Regions from separate parts of the Siminovitchia jepli genome, predicted to be linked through region 2. Evidence: riboswitches for the same ligand, from Rfam matches in the RefSeq annotation. Region 2 holds a riboswitch; each other region holds the start of a gene.

Region 1 (4,212 bases), on a different contig from region 2:
TCATCCCGCCGGACAAGGCATCCGGCAGCGAATGTTCGTACCCCGCCAACCCTGCTTTTTGGATCATATCGAGCGCTTTTTGTTGATCCTGATTTCCTTGCAATTCCTGGCCAAGCAATACATTTTGCAGGACGGTACGCCATGGAAAAAGCGCATGGTGCTGCGGCATGTAACTGATAAAGCCCCGTTTCCCGGTAATATCTTGATCGTTTAAAAAGATGGAACCTTGATCAGGCTTCAGCAAGCCGCCGATCACATGAAACAACGTACTTTTCCCGCTTCCGGAAGGACCGAGGATCGAAACAAATTCCCCCTCTGTGATGTCCAAATCAATGTCTTGTAAAACTTCTTTTTGCCCAAAATTTTTGCTTACACCTTGTATCGTTAAATGGCCCATTCACATTACCTTCCTTCTTCTCCACTTGATGAGCCTGTTTTCCGCAAGAGTGATCACGCCAAAAAACAGCAAACTCAAGGCCATGATAATGAAAATGGCGACAAAAACGCGGTCTGTCCGGAATGATGAGGAAGCGAGCGTCATATAAACACCAATCCCGTGTTTCGCTCCAAGCCATTCCGAAATCACCGCGCCCATTACGCTGTATGTGGCAGAAATTTTAAGGCCGGAAAAAACGGATGACAACGCGTATGGCCATTCCAATTTTGTAAACGTCTGAATTTTTGATGCACCGGCCATCACCATGTAATGCTTCATTTCAGCGGGAACGCTTCTGAATCCGTCCATCGCTGCTACTGCAACCGGGAAAAAGCAAACAAGAGTGATGACAATGATTTTAGGCAAAAGCCCAAATCCGAACCAAATAACGAGAAGCGGCGCCAGTACGATAATCGGAACATTTTGCGATAAAATAAGGAGCGGATAAACGGATTCCTGAACCCCCGGCAGCAAATGAAGCATGACGGCCACAAGCACGCCGACTGTACAGCCGATGATGAATCCTCCGACGGAAAGCCAAATCGTTGACTGTATATGCGGCAGGAGCCCCGCAATTCCGGATGCAGCTTCTTTTGCAATGGAACTGGGGGCAGGAAGCAGCCAGCCCGGAATGTTGGCAAGTTTTACGGATACTTCCCATATACATAATAAAAGGAGGAGGACCCCCAGCGGCCTCCATCCTTTTTTGACCAGCGCACCCATTACCGGTATTTCTCCGTCAGTTGATCCATTGAAATTCCGTCCGGCTGATACAAAATTTTCACCTGGGAGATCACATTTTTACTGCCCATTTCAACCATCCGGTCATTCATTTTTTTGACGATGGCCATCAATTTGGTAAAATCCCCTTCCATCGTCGTTTCCAAAGAATGTACTTCATAACGGACTCCGGATTCGTCAATCACCTTGATCGCTTCATCAACGTATGGGATCACCTCTTCGCCATTTTTTGTTTTCGGGATGATCTGTATGCTGACAAGTGAATTCGCCATTTCCTCTCCTCCTATTCAGGTAAAAATTGATTTGTGAATGCTTTTTCTACATCCATTTCCTTTTCCAGCAAATCTTTTTCCAGCATCCAGTCCATGTAGTTTTTCCATACTTCAGCCTTTTGTTCTCCCCAGCGGGCCGCATCATCTTGATAACGGGGCGAAATCCATTCCTGGCTTTTTTTCACAAGTTCGGGATCAAGATCGGGTACTGCTTTGATAAGAATGTCCGCAGCTTCTCCGGGCTGGTCGATCGCAAACTCGTAACCTTTGGAGACGGCTGCCATGAATGCTTTTACCGTATCCGGATCCGATTCGATCATTTTCTCGTTCGTCGTAATGACCGGCGTATAATAATCGAGCTTGTCCGAGTAATCGGTCAAGTAGACCATATTCAACTTTTCCCCGCGGAGCTCTGCCTCTACCCCTGTCCACGCATAATAAATCCAGGCGAAATCAATATCTCTTTTTACCGCCGTAAAAAAGTCGGCATCCCCCATATTGACAATGTCAACTTTCTCTATATCGGCGCCATCCACATCCATCAATGAAGCCAGGACAGCTTTCTCAAGCGGGGCGCCCCAGCCTCCGTAGGTTTTTCCTTCAAAATCTTTCGGTGATGTGATATTTTTTTCGGCAAGTGAAGCGAAACCGGATGTATTGTGCTGGATGACGGCTGCGATGGACACAATCGGCACGTCTTGGACGCGCGCCTCCGTCACGCTTTCCTGATAACTGACCCCGAACTCGGCCTTTCCGGAGGCAACTAGCTGATCAGAGCCTGCTTCTCCTGGCATCATGATTTCAACATCCAAGCCTTTTTCCTCAAAATAGCCTTTTTCCTTCGCCACATAGAGGCCGGTATGATTTGTATTGGGCGTCCAGTCGAGCACGACTGCCACCTTTTTATGTTCTTTTTCTTCCTTTTCATGCTGATCGGCTGCATGGTTCCCGCAGCCGGCCAGCAAAAAAAAGAATATCACGCAGCTTGCCAACCGTTTATTCATAAGTTCTCCTCCTTGCAAAATAAAAAGCGCCCGGGAAAAAACCCCGAAGGCGCCAAAAAAAGATGTATGTTCAATTGATTGACGTTCCCTTCGCTGGTATGAGCCAGATCAGGTTCAAAGGGTCAGCATTTCCCGAATGCTATCTCAACCGGCCACACCGGTTCCCCTACTCAAATGCTATTAAGTTAATTCTATTATAACAGAAAGAAAAAACTGCTCCAAGAAGGAGCAGTTTTTTACACCGGTGGGAAAATTGGCGGTGATTGTGGAAAAATTCCTCCAATAATTGGAGCCACGTAAAGCGCAAATGCCACTCCTGCTGTTAGAAATAGTTTTTTCATTTTATTCACCCCTTTCAGCGATTTTTTTATAATAATAAAGCGCTTTATCCGGGTTCGTGTCTGCATAATATTGGGCAAGGGATAAAGCGAATTTATTATAATCTTCTACAAAGTAGGCCTTTTCCAAATATGGAAGCAAGTCGTTTTCCAGAAAATCCATCGCTTTGCCTTTTCGATTTTTCAGCAAGTATTGATAATATCGGAAAATGAGCTGCTGCTTTTTCATGGAGCCCGATTTTGTTTCCCGCAATATTTCAGAAATATTTTGGAGTGCTTTTTCATTCTCGCCCTGGGAAATGAGCAGCTCAGTGTAGCTGCATAAGCTTACCAAGTATTCCTGATTCGTCTTGGCATGGTCCATCGAAAGAATATAGTGGCGGGCCGCTTCTTCCAATCTCCCCATTTTTTCCAGAAGCAGGGCATAGTTATTGTACATGGCGGACTTAAGTTCATCCGTGTTGATCAAGTTCATATTTTTAAATATATAGCGATATTGTTCCGCGGCATTTTCATAAATGCTCAAATCTGTATAGGCAATGCCCAATAGAAACTGGGTATGTAAAATCCGCATATAGTTGAATGACCTGGAAAACGCCTCCAACGCTTTATGGCCATACGCAATACTGCTGCTGCTATCCTTCAGATTAGCATAGTTTAAAGCAATGAAATAATAGAGCTCCGCTCGCCACGAAGATGGCAATAGATCATCTGCTTCTACTTTTAGAAGAATATCCAGCGATATTTTATAATCGCCTTTTATAATATAAAAAGCACCATTAATAAACTCATAAAGCGCTTTTTCCTGCTCTGCCAATGAATTGGCAATTTGTCTGATAATTTCTCGTTCCTTCTCGGCGCTTTCGAAATCGTTCATCAGCAGATGGTAGCGATATACATACAAATGATAGAGTGATATATAGTTGGAAAATTTAATGTACTCTTTTAATTCTTCCACCCGATTGTAGCATTCTGTTGCCCGTTCCTTGTCGTAAGAAAGCATTGCATCAAGCAAATGGGAGAGTTCGGCAGAAATCTTCTTGGATGCCTGCTGGATGGAATCAAGAGAAATGCCCAACCGGTCGAGCAGCAGCATGATCGTTTCCCAGTTCGCTTCTTTGTTGTAGTTCTCAAACTTGCTTAAATGCGTGACAGAACAAATCCCGTTGCATAATTCGAACTGGGTCATATTCTTTAATTGGCGATGGTATTTAATTATCGCCCCGATATTCATTTTTTCCATGCTCATATCTTCATCCTCTAGTCATGCTACTGTATAGATAAATAGTAGCATAAACTGGATAAAAAATCTAATTATTGATAAACTTGTCATCTATTATTATCAAAAATTTCTTTTAATGCAAGCTCCAAGTTTGGATACGCAAAAACAAATTGATGTTCAAGCGCTTTTTCAGGAACCA
Region 2 (4,212 bases):
ACAATGTGATTTGCACCGTATCCCGGCCGCATAAAATTGCTGTTTTCGTTTGTTTCTCTTTGGACAAAAATGGAAATACAGCCTGTTCAGAACAACTTGGACAATCCGGGCGCCGCAGCGGCCTTACATCAATGGCCGCTTGATCGCCCGTCCAAAGATCAAATGATTTCAGCCTGTAATCCACTTCTTCTCCTACAATATATTTGAATGCATTTGCCACCTGATGGGCTGCAACCACCTGGATGATCGGACTGATTACCCCTGCTGTATCACAGGTGAGCGTTTGCGGCGGCAGCGTATTGAGCAGACAATGGAGGCAAGGCCGATCTTTCCAGCCAATTGAATAGATCAGTCCATAACTGGCTACCACTGCCCCCATAAAAAACGGTATATTCACTTTTCTGGACGCATCATTCATTAACAGTCTCGTTTCGATATTGTCTGTCGCATCCACAATCAGTGTTTTTCCCTTGGCAAGCACTTCGGCATTTTCTGCTGTTACATCCGCAACAATCGTTTCAATGTCGACTCCGCTGTTAATCTCGCCAAGCCGTTTTTTGGCTGCAACCGCTTTTGGAAGCTGGTCCATTACATCTTGTTCGGTATAAAGCTGCTGTCTTTGCAAATTGCTCCAATCAAGAATATCCCGATCTACAATTGTCAGTTTCCCTGCTCCTGCACGAACCAGCATTTCGGCACTCGCCGATCCAAGCGCTCCTGCTCCGACAATTAAAATATGGGACTGAGCAATTTTCTTTTGTCCGGATTCACCGATCGGTTCAAATAGCACTTGCCTCGAATAACGGCTATTCACGATGAAAGCAATCCTTCAACCGGACTGCTCGGCACCGCATAATCCCTCTCTTCGATCCGGCCGGCTTCAAATCCGAGCCGGCCGGCTTCAATGGCCAGCTTCATGGCAAGGGCCATCTTCACCGGATCCTTTGCTCCCGAAACGGCAGTGTTTAACAATACGGCGTCCGCTCCCAATTCCATTGCGTAAGCCGCATCCTTCGGAGAACCGATTCCTGCATCAATAATGACGGGAACCGTTGATTGCTCAATAATAAATTTGAGGTTTAAAGGGTTTAAAATTCCCCGTCCCGAGCCAATTGGGGAAGCGCCCGGCATGACTGCATGTACACCGAGTTCTTGCAATCTTTTAGCGAGCACGACATCGTCTGAAGTATAAGCAAGTACAGTAAAACCCTCCTCCAAAAGCATTTCAGAAGCTTTCAGCGTTTCAACAGGGTCAGGAAGCAGCGATCGGTCACAGCCGATAATCTCCACTTTTACCATATCGCATAAACCGGATGCACGTGCAAGGTTTGCCGTCCTGACCGCTTCCTCTGCCGTTTTGGCACCTGCGGTATTTGGAAGAAGTGTATACTTTGTCAAATCAAGCATTTCCAAGAAATTGGGCTGGGAAGATTCAAATACATTCATCCTTCTTACGGCAAACGTAAGAATTTCAGCCTCCGATACGCGAACTGCTTCTTTTTGTATTTCGAATGAAGGGTATTTTCCGGTACCTAACAACAATCTTGAACGAAATGTTTTTTCTCCTATTTTTAACATGCTTATCCTCCTCCTACAAAATGGATCATTTCAATTTCATCCCGTTCACGGATCTGTTTTCCATAATCGGACTTTTGAACAATTTCCTTGTTTACTTCAACGATCACAATCCTTTCGGACAAGCGAAGATGGCCCAGCAAATCATGGACGGTCGACACACTTTCGGGCAGCTTATAAGACTGGCCGTTTAATTTTATTTCCATCTGTCTTCCCCCTCTCATATAATAAACTGGCAAGCCTCATGATAAGATTCCGCGGCAGAGACAGGAACCTCGCTGTCAAAAATCGATGACATGACGGCAATGCCTGCGGCCCCCGCTGCATTCAGTTGAAGAATATGCTTCGGTTGAATGCCTCCAATCGCGTAAATCTCGGTGTCATCATGTTTCTCGGCAATTTCTGATAACTCTTGAAGCCCGCGCGGGGGCAAATGCCTTTTGCTGGCTGTTTCAAATACATGCCCATATAATATCCAATCAGCTCCGCGCCTGATTGCCTGATCAGCCTCTGCCGCAGAATGGACGGAACAACCCGCTAATAGCCGGGGAAACCGGCTTTTTACCATTTGAACATCCAACCCGTGCCCCGGAAGATGCACTTTTCGAATGTTTGCCGCCACAGCTACATCAATCCGATCGTTTATGATAAGCTTTTCGGAAGAGACTCCCCCATTCAATACAAATTGGATCAGCTTCATACATTCATCGGCCGTTTTTGATTTTTCCCTGATGATAAAATGATCGACAAACGGCTCTGCTTCCACCATTATTTTTCCTAATTTTTCGATCGGCCACCTATCATTTGTAACAGCTATCAGCTTCAACGGCATTCCCCCTTTAAACGCAAAAAACCACTTTCCACAAAGGAAAGCGGCCATAATTGTCACACAATCGGCATGCCACTTCCCTCCGCAGGTTCCAGCCTGTTCAGGTGATAAGGGTATCAGAGTACACACTCTTCTCTCAGTCCTTTTTAAGGATTCCCCCAGTGTTTCTTGCATTTATGAATATTCTTGTAATCATGATAGCATTAACCCGGCAAATTTGAAAGCTTCCTAAATTTCTTTTGTGATCTCTTCATAAAATTGGTCATACTGGTCCGCCACTTCAAAGTCCAATGCCGTCAGTCCACGGGCTCTCCAGGAAGAAATTTTGAGGGTCACAAGCTTGTAGTCGATCGATATAAAAGGGTGGTGCTGCGCTTTTTCCGAGGCCTGTGCCACTTTGTTTACAAATTCGATACCTTTTAAATAGTCGCGGAAACGATACTTTCTCACAATCCATTTTTCATCAACAAGTTTCCAATTGCCATTTTTCTCCAATTTCGCCGCTATTTCTTCCTGCGACAACCGCTTCATAAATATCCCTCCAAAATAAGAATATCATCATTTTTGGCGAGCAAAATAAATTTCAATTGGCACGTAAAACGAATGATTGGACGTGCTGTTGCAAACACATTATCATCTTTTATAAGAGAAACCAAGGAGTGATTCAATTGTTAAAATCACCTGACATAAAACTGTTTGCCGGCACCCCGTTGTCTGTTCTCGATTTGGCCCCCATTACAGAAGGAAGCACGGCAACAGAAGCTTTTAAAAACAGCGTGGAATTGGCACAGCATGTCGAACGTTTTGGATTCAATCGCTACTGGCTTGCCGAGCATCACAACATGCCCGGCATCGCCAGTTCGGCTACATCGGTTCTCATAGGACATATTGCAGGCTCCACAAAATCCATCCGTGTCGGAGCGGGCGGGATCATGCTCCCGAACCATGCGACACTTGTCATCGCTGAACAATTTGGAACCCTGGAATCGCTGTATCCCGGCAGGATTGATTTAGGCCTCGGACGGGCGCCGGGAAGCGATCAGGCAACCGCCTATGCACTCAGGCGGACGCTCAACAGGGGAGCTGAAGAGTTTCCGCAGCAGGTGGAGGAGCTGGAGGATTATTTCCATGGCAAAGCACAGGTGCGCGCCATCCCCGGTGAAGGCCTGAAAATTCCGATTTGGCTGCTTGGTTCAAGTGACTTCAGCGCCCGGCTGGCCGCTTATAAGGGGCTGCCATTTTCTTTTGCCAGCCATTTTGCCCCTCAATACACTATACCGGCCATACAGCTTTATAAAAATAATTTTCGTCCATCGGCCACTTTAGACCGCCCTTATGCGATGGTCGGAGTCAACGTGATAGCGGCTGATACGGATGAAAAAGCAGCCTGGCTTGCCACATCCCAACAGCAGCAATTCCTGAGCCTGGTACGCAATATGCCGTCGCAATTAAAGCCTCCAATTGAAGATATAGAAAAAGTCTGGTCGCCTTTTGAAAAGGCATCTGTCGAGCAAACGCTTGATCCAAATTCCACCATTATTGGAAACCCGGATACAGTGAAGCAAAAGCTCAAAGCGTTTATTGACAGGACTGAAGCAGATGAAGTCATCATCAACTCGCAGATCTATTATCAGGAAGACCGTTTGCGCTCGTATGAAATACTGGCCGAAATGATGGACTGATTTTGCCTCAGTGAAAAAGCAGATCTACTCTGTTTTTTATTCCTGACAATTACCAAAGAGCAATTGCACCGTCCGTTCTTGATTCTGTTCCGGCCACCAACACGCCCGTTTTGGGATTTCTCCATA
Region 3 (4,212 bases), on a different contig from region 2:
CATTCCCGCGTCCCAACCTCTCATAATATGGGCTTGCATCCATGATGACGGGAACTTTCAATCCTTCTTCTGTTTCTTTTGGCCGCATAATATCAATCGCAATCCGATCCGGTTCCCCATTTTCATCGCTGTCCAATGCAGACTCGACAAAAATGGTTTCTTTGATCGCATCCACATAGGAATATGTTGGCTGTGTCACTCCATTTTGCAATTGGTGGCCAGGAGCCGTTACCTGTTCAGCATGTACTCTAGTATTATCTGAGTATGAAAAAGACGGTACTAACAAAAGAGACAGGATCAAACAAAGAACAATTTTCCTTGCACTCCGAACCATTTCGAACTCCCCCTTTCAAACTTTATATTTTTTATAATAATTCCAATAATTTCGATATGAAAGGGGCTTTCAGGTCAATTATTTGGGATATTTTACAATCATTTTACAACCTGACAAAACTTGATATGTATCTGAAACTGTTGTAATAATGGGTCTTGTCTAATTTTCTTGCATGATTGATTATAAAAGCCATTCTTTTATGCCCAGTACTAAAGACAGCGCTTTCACAAACCAAATTCAATAAGGAGGAGATCACCTCCTCCTTATTAAACGCTTGAGAGTACCCTTCTCATATCATCATAAGAGTTGTTCCAAAAATCCGGATTCTCCCTAAAGGATTTGGCTACTTGTTTTACCATTACTTTAAACTTTTCGTCATAGCCGGGATCCTCTTTGGGAGGCAGGTCTTTTCTGAACTCGTCGACAAATTTTCTTGTAGACTCTGTGATGGGGCCCCATTTCGCCGCTTCGTTTCCATTTTCATCAATAAAAATAAAGATTGGAATAACCCGCTTTTCATTTGTCAAATATTGATCCATCAGATCCAGATTTTCATCCCGCAGCAAAAAACGGGCCGACATGCCTGTTTTTTCAGCCAGGCGGAGCAACACAGGAACATTGAGCATGCAATGTCCGCACCACGGTTCCGCGAGTGCCACTACCCGCAAATTTTTGTCTTTGACAGATTGGAAAAATCTATCATCTTCCGACGGGGTAAATTGCTCATAAATGCCCAAAAATCCATCTTTATGGTACTCCAGCGTTCCGATATATTCATCTGGCGTCAGCCCTTTTTCATACCACTCATTTAAATCCATTTCCTTCCTCTCCTTTTTCCTTTTATACTAAGCGTACTTCAACAGAACCGTCGTGTAAATTGAACTGCATATTCCATTGTTTCAATATCGCAAAATGGGTTAAAGTAAAAGAAGATTCCATTGGGAGGGTTGTAAAAATGCATCCAATCGTATTGTTTGACGGTGAGTGCAATTTTTGTGATGCGAGTGTCCAATTTATTATAAAAAACGATCCGAAAGGAAACATTCATTTCGCCTCTTTGCAAAGTGACATCGGACAAAAACTGTTAAAGGCACAAAATGTTCCCAGCCATGTCGACAGCATGATTGTTATAGAAGAAGACAAAGTCTATTATAAATCTGCGGCGGTACTCCGAATAGGCCGGTATTTAAATGCGCCGTGGAAATGGCTTTATCCTTTGATCATGATACCTTCTCCCATCCGTAACCCCTTTTATGACCTCATTGCAAAAAACCGTTATAAATGGTTTGGCAAAAAAGAAAGCTGCATGCTTCCGCCACCGGAAGTGAGGGCCAGATTTTTATCATGAAAAAAGACGCATAGAAAAAATGCGCCTTTTTCAATTATTTTACTTGAAGCAAGCGTGGTGCCGTCGTGACAAGCAATGCAATCACGATAAAGCACGCCAGGGAAGATGCGATGTAAGAAGTACCGTTTGATATCAGTGAATATAGAAAAGCGGATTGGCCCGGAGGTGCAAATTTTCCCCAAAAAATAATTCCGGCAATAAAATGCCAAACATATCTCGCAAAGCCGCCCAAGAATATAGCCACAAACAAAATCAGGACCATCATCATTTTCCCTTCAGACTTCACAGCATTTTTCATTGCGGGTGCCAACAATCCTGCTGCACCGACAAAGCTGAATGCAACAAAATATTCAATAAACCCTTGCAGGGGAGTTAATATTTGTCCTGCGGCATCCCCCAGAACAACCTGCAGCAGTCCCCACAAAAATCCCGATGCAAAGCCGGCCTTGATTCCCCAGCGGAGCGCCACGATAAAAATCGGGACCATGGCAAATGAAAACTTGATCGCCGGCGTTACTTGAATCGATGGAATCATATCCAGCATCATCGCAAAAGCGGCAAAAATCGATACCTCCATCAGTGCACGTAATGACATCTTTTTCCTTCCCATATAAAAAACCCCCCATGATGTAATGACCGATCGTAACCATAGGGGAACAAAGACAATAAACTACATTGCCCTCAACTCTATCACCATCCCTGCGCTGGAATTAACCAACAGGTTCGAAGGGTCTGGAACGAATCCACTCTCAGCAAAAAGCTCCCCCTGGTACGCCGATTCAATTTCTACTCTACTTAATTGTAGTTGATTTTAAAAAAATTGCAATCTTTGTTATAGAAAGTTTGAGGCACGTCCATATTATTGCCAGCCATTCAGCTCCTGATCCCCATTTGATAGACAGGCTCTCCATTCTGATTGGCAACATAATTTAACATACACCTGATGGTTTGGCGCTTGCCCCAATTGTCAAACCTCACATAGAAGCGCGGATTGAAGCAAAAAGGCCTTGGAGGGTATAGCTATCTGACATTTCCCGACAAAAATCTATTAAAACCTCCATGGAATAACTTTTTTAAGATCTGGATATTATCTGAATCAGAAGACTTCAATTCTTTGGATTTATGCCGATTAAATTAATATAGCCAACCAGATTTTTTGTTATGTCAAATAAGAAGCCTGTTACATTAATGCTATCAATCCAATAAGAATGGGCATTCTTTTGTTTGGAAAACTTTAGAGGTGATGCAATAAAATTAATAGGAGAGCCTTTCAATAAATTGTTGAGAGGAAATATATTTTTTGAAAATATTTTGTACTAGGAGCAGGTGTAATTATGAAGAAGTTATTGAATTGGTTTTATAATCTAAAAACATCGGTGAAATTGATATCAGCTTTTCTTATTTTGGCATTATTCCAAGTAGGTACTGGAGTTATAGCCTTGTCCCAAATGGGCGCATTAAATAATGGAATTTCCGGCATGTTTAACAATAACTTGAAACCGATACAGGAAGTTGCGGAAGCCCGGGACCTGGTTCAACAGTTGAGATTGGCCAGCAGGGATTTATACTTGGCCCAAACGGAACAGGAAACCGAAAAATTAATCGCAGATGTAAAAAAAATCCGAGAAAAAATTGAAGCACATGTCAGCGCATACAGTAAACACCAATTGTCATATGAGCAGGAAGATAAAATAAACAGATTCAATAATATATGGGAAGCACACAATAATTTATATGATCGTGCAGTTCAGCTGGTGATTGACGGCAAGAACACGGAATACTTGTTAAGCCTTAACGGCGGCCTGCTCAATACTCAAAACGGGATGATCAATGAATTGGATGCGCTAATGGAGTTGGATGCGGCTGCTGCCGAAAAGGCCCAACAGAAAGCCCAAAAAGTGTATTTAACTACTCTCATGGTAGTGGCAGGTATTACTGCTTTCATATGTTTGCTAAGTATATTATTCGGCATCTTCATTGCAAAAGTTATTTCCCGTCCGCTTGGACAAGTGGCTCGATTAGTGGAAAAAGTGGCTGATGGTGATTTATCCGAAACGGTAAATATACGTACAAAGGATGAAGTAGGCACTCTGGCCCGTTCCGTCAATAAAATGGTTGGAAATTTAAGGGCCACAATTCAAAACATTTTAAGTGCTTCCGAAAATTTATCAGCTTCCGCCGAGCAGGTTTCGGCCAGCACCGAAGAGATTGCCAGTGCAAGTACAAATCAGGCGAACGCTGCGCAAACAATCAATGAATTATTTAAAGAACTGGCGGATGCCATAAACTCGGTTGCCCAAAATACCGAACAAGCAGCCGAATTATCAAATAAAACGATTAAAATTGCCAAAGAAGGAGGACAGGTTGTCCAGTCCTCCGTTGAAGGAGCCGCCATGGTGAGTACCCAAATGTCCCGGCTCGAAGAGGATTCCAAGAAAATTGGAGAAATTATTGAAGTCATTAATGATATTGCCGATCAGACAAACCTCCTTGCCCTAAACGCAGCAATAGAAGCTGCGAGGGCCGGAGA
Region 4 (4,212 bases), on a different contig from region 2:
GTTAAAATACAAATAAATACACTGAAGAGGGGTTGAGGATTTGGACAAAGATACGCTTGTTCTTTTTCAAACGCTGACGGAGCTTCCGGGCGCTCCGGGAAATGAGCACCAAGTTAGAGAGTTTATGCGCGAACAGCTTGAAAAATATGCAGATCAGGTAATACAGGATAGATTGGGCAGTATTTTTGGCGTAAAATCAGGTGACCCTTCAGGTCCTAAAATCATGGTGGCAGGCCACATGGATGAAGTCGGGTTTATGGTCACCCAAATTACGAAAAACGGGATGATCCGCTTTCAGCCTTTGGGCGGCTGGTGGAATCAGGTGATGCTTGCACAGCGGGTCCAGATCATCACTGACACCGGGCCTGTAACAGGAGTCATCGGCTCGATTCCGCCGCATCTGCTTACGGAGGAACAAAGAAAAAAGCCGATGGAAATCAAAAATATGATGATTGACATCGGGGCAGATGACCGAGGGGATGCCGTGAAGGCAGGAATTAAACCGGGACAGCAAGTTGTTCCGGTCTGTCCGTTTACGCCATTGGCCAATCCGAAAAAAATTATGGCCAAGGCATGGGATAACCGTTACGGATGCGGGCTTGCAATTGAGCTGCTAAAAGAAATACAAAATGAAAAACTGCCAAACATCGTCTATTCCGGCGCCACCGTACAGGAAGAAGTGGGGCTGCGGGGAGCGGCATCAAGTGCCAATATGATCCAGCCCGACCTCTTCTTTGCACTTGATGCCAGCCCAGCCAACGACATGACCGGAGACGAGAAAGAATTCGGCCATATCGGAAAAGGGGCTTTGCTTAGAATCTTTGACAGAACGATGGTCACGCATAAAGGGATGCGCGAATTTATTCTGGACATGGCAAAAACACATGATATTCCTTACCAATACTTTGTTTCTCCGGGAGGAACGGATGCAGGCCGTGTACATACTGCCAACGAAGGGGTGCCAAGTGCGGTGATTGGAATTTGCGCACGCTATATCCATACACATGCTTCAATCGTCCATGTCGATGACTATGCGGCGGCAAAAGAGCTGTTAACCAGGCTGGTAAAAGCCAGCGACTGGTCTACAGTAAAGTCTATTCGAAATCAATAAGCAGGATTGAAATTGGGTAAAGATAAAATGAGTGTTTGCTGGATGGGAGTGGCATTATGATTATTGCCGTTGGTTCAAAAAACAGAGCAAAGTTAAAAGCTGTGCAAAATACCCTTCTTGGTTTGGGCATGGAGACTGAGATTGTCCCGATAGATGCCCCATCAAATGTAAGTGCCATGCCTTTCTCCGATGAGGAAACGATACATGGCGCCATCCATCGGGCTGAATATTGCTTGGATCACAGTAAAGCGAAGTTGGCGATCGGCTTGGAAGGCGGCGTTGCGGAAACGCCTTTTGGCCTCTTTTTGTGCAATTGGGGAGCATTGGCCGAAAGGGGGAGAAAGACGGTGCTGGCAGGCGGTGCGCGTATTCTGCTGCCGGAGGAAATCGCCGGCAGCCTTCGGTCAGGTGAAGAACTTGGACCGGTCATGGATGATTACTGTCAAAGGACCGGAATCAGTTCCGAAGAAGGAGCCATTGGCGTTTTCACCAATGGACGCATTGACCGTTCCGAAATGTTCGGCCATATCGTAACACTGCTGATCGGACAGAGGGAAAAGAAAAGACGGGGATAATTATTAAAAAGCACAGAAAGCAGTTCACAAACAGCTTTCTGTGCTTTTTATTTTAATAAGGGCCTATTCTAAAATATATGAGAGCGCTTTTATGGCCTGATTCACTGTTTCCACCGTTGCGTTTGCTTTCCGGGACAACTCTTTCAAGGGATGATGCAGTTCTTCCGGGCGGATTAAGATGAGCGGTTTTCCCGATGTAACGGCCGCACTTGCATCCATGGCTGTATTCCATTGCCTGTACTTCTCTCCAAACAACGCAATAACAAGGTCTGATTTTTGCATGAGGACTTGTGTTCTCAAGTTGTTAAAGCTGGAAGCTGCCGCGTCCCTGTAAATGGCATTCGGCTGCTCGCCAAGGATTTCTTCGCCGATGGCGTCGGAGCGGTCATGGTCTTCCATTGGCCCGACAAAATCGACCGGAAGTTTGAGTGCCTGTGCTTTTTCTTTAATTTCCTCACGCCAACTGCTGTGGATTTCTCCTGCCAAGTATACGGTTAATCTCACGATATTACCTCCTCCTTTGCATATACATTCATCATACCATCAACCGCACCTATTTTCCCCTTGAAAGGAATTTCAAACTCTATTTGATTTTTTAGGTTAAATGATATATATATTAAAGGGAAGGATTGTTAATAAAATATGGGAAACACTAGGGGTGCCAAAAGCTGAGAGAGGACTTCCTCAACCCTTTTAACCTGATCTAGATAATGCTAGCGCAGGGAAGTGGAAAGAACGCGTATTCATATAATCTGTATACGCATGCATTCTGTTAAATGGGTCAGAGCCACTTCTTTTTGGGAAGTGCTCTTTTTTCATGTATGGTGCCTTAGCATTTCTCACCACAGAAAGGGGGACAAACGAGCAATCCATTTCAGGAAAGGGGGCCTTATGATGAATGAAGCTCTGGTTTTTCAGCACGTATCTTTTGCTTATGACTCGGATGTACAGGATCCTGTACTGCAAGATTTAAGTTTTTCAGTAAAAAAAGGCGAGTTTGTGAGCGTTGTCGGCCCAAGCGGTTCCGGGAAAAGTACATTGTTCCGACTTATTTCAGGGCTTGAAAAGCAAAACAGCGGCTGTATTTTTGTGAATGGTGAGGAGCCTTCCAACAGGCAGGGACATGTTGGATATATGTCCCAAAAGGACGGACTGCTGCCTTGGCTTTCGGTCGTCGATAATGCCGCCTTGCCGCTCATGTTAAAAAGGTTAAACAAAAAAGATGTATGGCCCGAAGTCATTGATAAGCTGGAAGTATTTGGTTTAAAAGATGTTGAACACCGCTATCCCCATGAATTATCCGGAGGGATGCGTCAGCGTGTTTCGTTTTTGCGTGCCTTGTTGGGCGGTAGTTGCTTATTGCTCCTGGATGAGCCGTTCAGCGCACTGGATGCCGTTACGAAAACAGTCATGCATGAATGGCTGCTTGAACAATGGGCTGATTCGGGTAGAACAATCCTCTTTATTACTCACGATGTAGAGGAGGCGCTGTTCCTATCCGATCGGGTACTGTTGTTCAGCCAAAAGCCGGTGTCCCGTCTCGAAGAAATTCCGGTGCCGCTCGGCAGACCGCGGACGGTGGAGAACTTAAAAGATCCTGCTTTTACAGAATTAAAAGAGAAGATATTGCTTGATTTAAGAAAATTGGTGACATTATGACCTTATTGAAAAAATACGGATTATCAATTTTGCTCCTGTTGCTGCTTTTAATTGGATGGGAGAGCGGCGCCCGCCTGTATGGAAAACCCTTTATACTGCCATCACCTATACAAATTGCAGAAAGGCTTTGGGAGCTCAGGGCAGTCCTTTTTATCGGACATTTGCTGCCAACGACGCTGATTATGCTTATCGGACTTTTGTTGTCGCTTATATGTGGTGTCGGCTTGTCCATCTGGATGCATAAGAGCGATATTGTAAGGAAGGCGTTTTTTCCATTGCTCATTGCTTCGCAAACGATACCCATCATTGCGCTTGCTCCGATATTCGTCCTTTGGTTTGGCTATTCCATCTGGAGCAAAGTCGTCGTGACAGTACTGATCACTTTCTTTCCGATTACGGTCAATACGTTTGACGGGCTGCGGTCCGCAGATCCTCATTTAAAAGAAACGCTTCAAACGATGAGGGCCACGAAACGCCAGATTTTCTTTAAGGTGGAACTTCCGTCCGCATTGCCCCAATTCTATTCGGGATTAAAAGTAGCCGTTACGCTGAGTGTCATCGGCGCGGCAATCGGGGAATGGCTGGGTGCTGACAAGGGGCTGGGATACTTTAGTAGAAGAATGATGACACAGTTTGATGGAGCCGGGGTGTTTGCGCCGATCGTCATTCTGTCGGTTTTGGGAATTACACTGTTTTTACTTGTGGGTTGGCTGGAAAAAATAACGTTGAAATGGAGAAATGTAAAATGATAAAGAAATGGGCATTGGCCAGTGTGCTATCTTCAAGTTTGCTGCTAGCTGGCTGTGGAGGAGAAAACAAGGAAACGGCTGCGAATGCAGATAAAAAAAATAAAACGGACAAAGAATC

The links. Region 2 has a riboswitch for thiamine pyrophosphate ahead of AB1L08_RS11180 (thiamine phosphate synthase). Riboswitches for the same ligand answer to the same signal wherever they lie in the genome.
Region 1: another riboswitch for thiamine pyrophosphate. It lies ahead of AB1L08_RS06800 (ABC transporter substrate-binding protein); the one in region 2 lies ahead of AB1L08_RS11180 (thiamine phosphate synthase).
Region 3: another riboswitch for thiamine pyrophosphate. It lies ahead of thiT (energy-coupled thiamine transporter ThiT); the one in region 2 lies ahead of AB1L08_RS11180 (thiamine phosphate synthase).
Region 4: another riboswitch for thiamine pyrophosphate. It lies ahead of AB1L08_RS04670 (ABC transporter ATP-binding protein); the one in region 2 lies ahead of AB1L08_RS11180 (thiamine phosphate synthase).

What each region holds. Positions count from the first base shown of each region.
Region 1 covers NZ_JBFEGN010000011.1:18,054-22,265, reverse strand. Annotated here, with positions in the region: gene AB1L08_RS06815 (ABC transporter ATP-binding protein) at 1-397, opposite strand, end outside; gene AB1L08_RS06810 (ABC transporter permease) at 398-1,159, opposite strand; gene AB1L08_RS06805 (thiamine-binding protein) at 1,159-1,449, opposite strand; gene AB1L08_RS06800 (ABC transporter substrate-binding protein) at 1,461-2,453, opposite strand; TPP riboswitch at 2,522-2,631, opposite strand; gene AB1L08_RS06795 (helix-turn-helix domain-containing protein) at 2,796-4,040, opposite strand; gene AB1L08_RS06790 (TIGR01777 family oxidoreductase) at 4,121-4,212, opposite strand, start outside.
Region 2 covers NZ_JBFEGN010000028.1:17,128-21,339, reverse strand. Annotated here, with positions in the region: gene AB1L08_RS11195 (ThiF family adenylyltransferase) at 1-814, opposite strand, end outside; gene AB1L08_RS11190 (thiazole synthase) at 811-1,578, opposite strand; gene thiS (sulfur carrier protein ThiS) at 1,581-1,781, opposite strand; gene AB1L08_RS11180 (thiamine phosphate synthase) at 1,796-2,401, opposite strand; TPP riboswitch at 2,465-2,574, opposite strand; gene AB1L08_RS11175 (4a-hydroxytetrahydrobiopterin dehydratase) at 2,633-2,935, opposite strand; gene AB1L08_RS11170 (LLM class flavin-dependent oxidoreductase) at 3,073-4,086, shown strand; gene AB1L08_RS11165 (gamma-glutamyltransferase family protein) at 4,136-4,212, opposite strand, start outside.
Region 3 covers NZ_JBFEGN010000008.1:82,245-86,456, forward strand. Annotated here, with positions in the region: gene AB1L08_RS05920 (Xaa-Pro dipeptidyl-peptidase) at 1-334, opposite strand, end outside; gene AB1L08_RS05925 (thioredoxin family protein) at 601-1,152, opposite strand; gene AB1L08_RS05930 (thiol-disulfide oxidoreductase DCC family protein) at 1,290-1,682, shown strand; gene thiT (energy-coupled thiamine transporter ThiT) at 1,717-2,292, opposite strand; TPP riboswitch at 2,362-2,459, opposite strand; gene AB1L08_RS05940 (methyl-accepting chemotaxis protein) at 3,017-4,212, shown strand, end outside.
Region 4 covers NZ_JBFEGN010000006.1:13,980-18,191, reverse strand. Annotated here, with positions in the region: gene AB1L08_RS04685 (M42 family metallopeptidase) at 41-1,111, shown strand; gene AB1L08_RS04680 (DUF84 family protein) at 1,168-1,686, shown strand; gene AB1L08_RS04675 (YtoQ family protein) at 1,750-2,190, opposite strand; TPP riboswitch at 2,331-2,428, shown strand; gene AB1L08_RS04670 (ABC transporter ATP-binding protein) at 2,581-3,345, shown strand; gene AB1L08_RS04665 (ABC transporter permease) at 3,342-4,094, shown strand; gene AB1L08_RS04660 (ABC transporter substrate-binding protein) at 4,091-4,212, shown strand, end outside.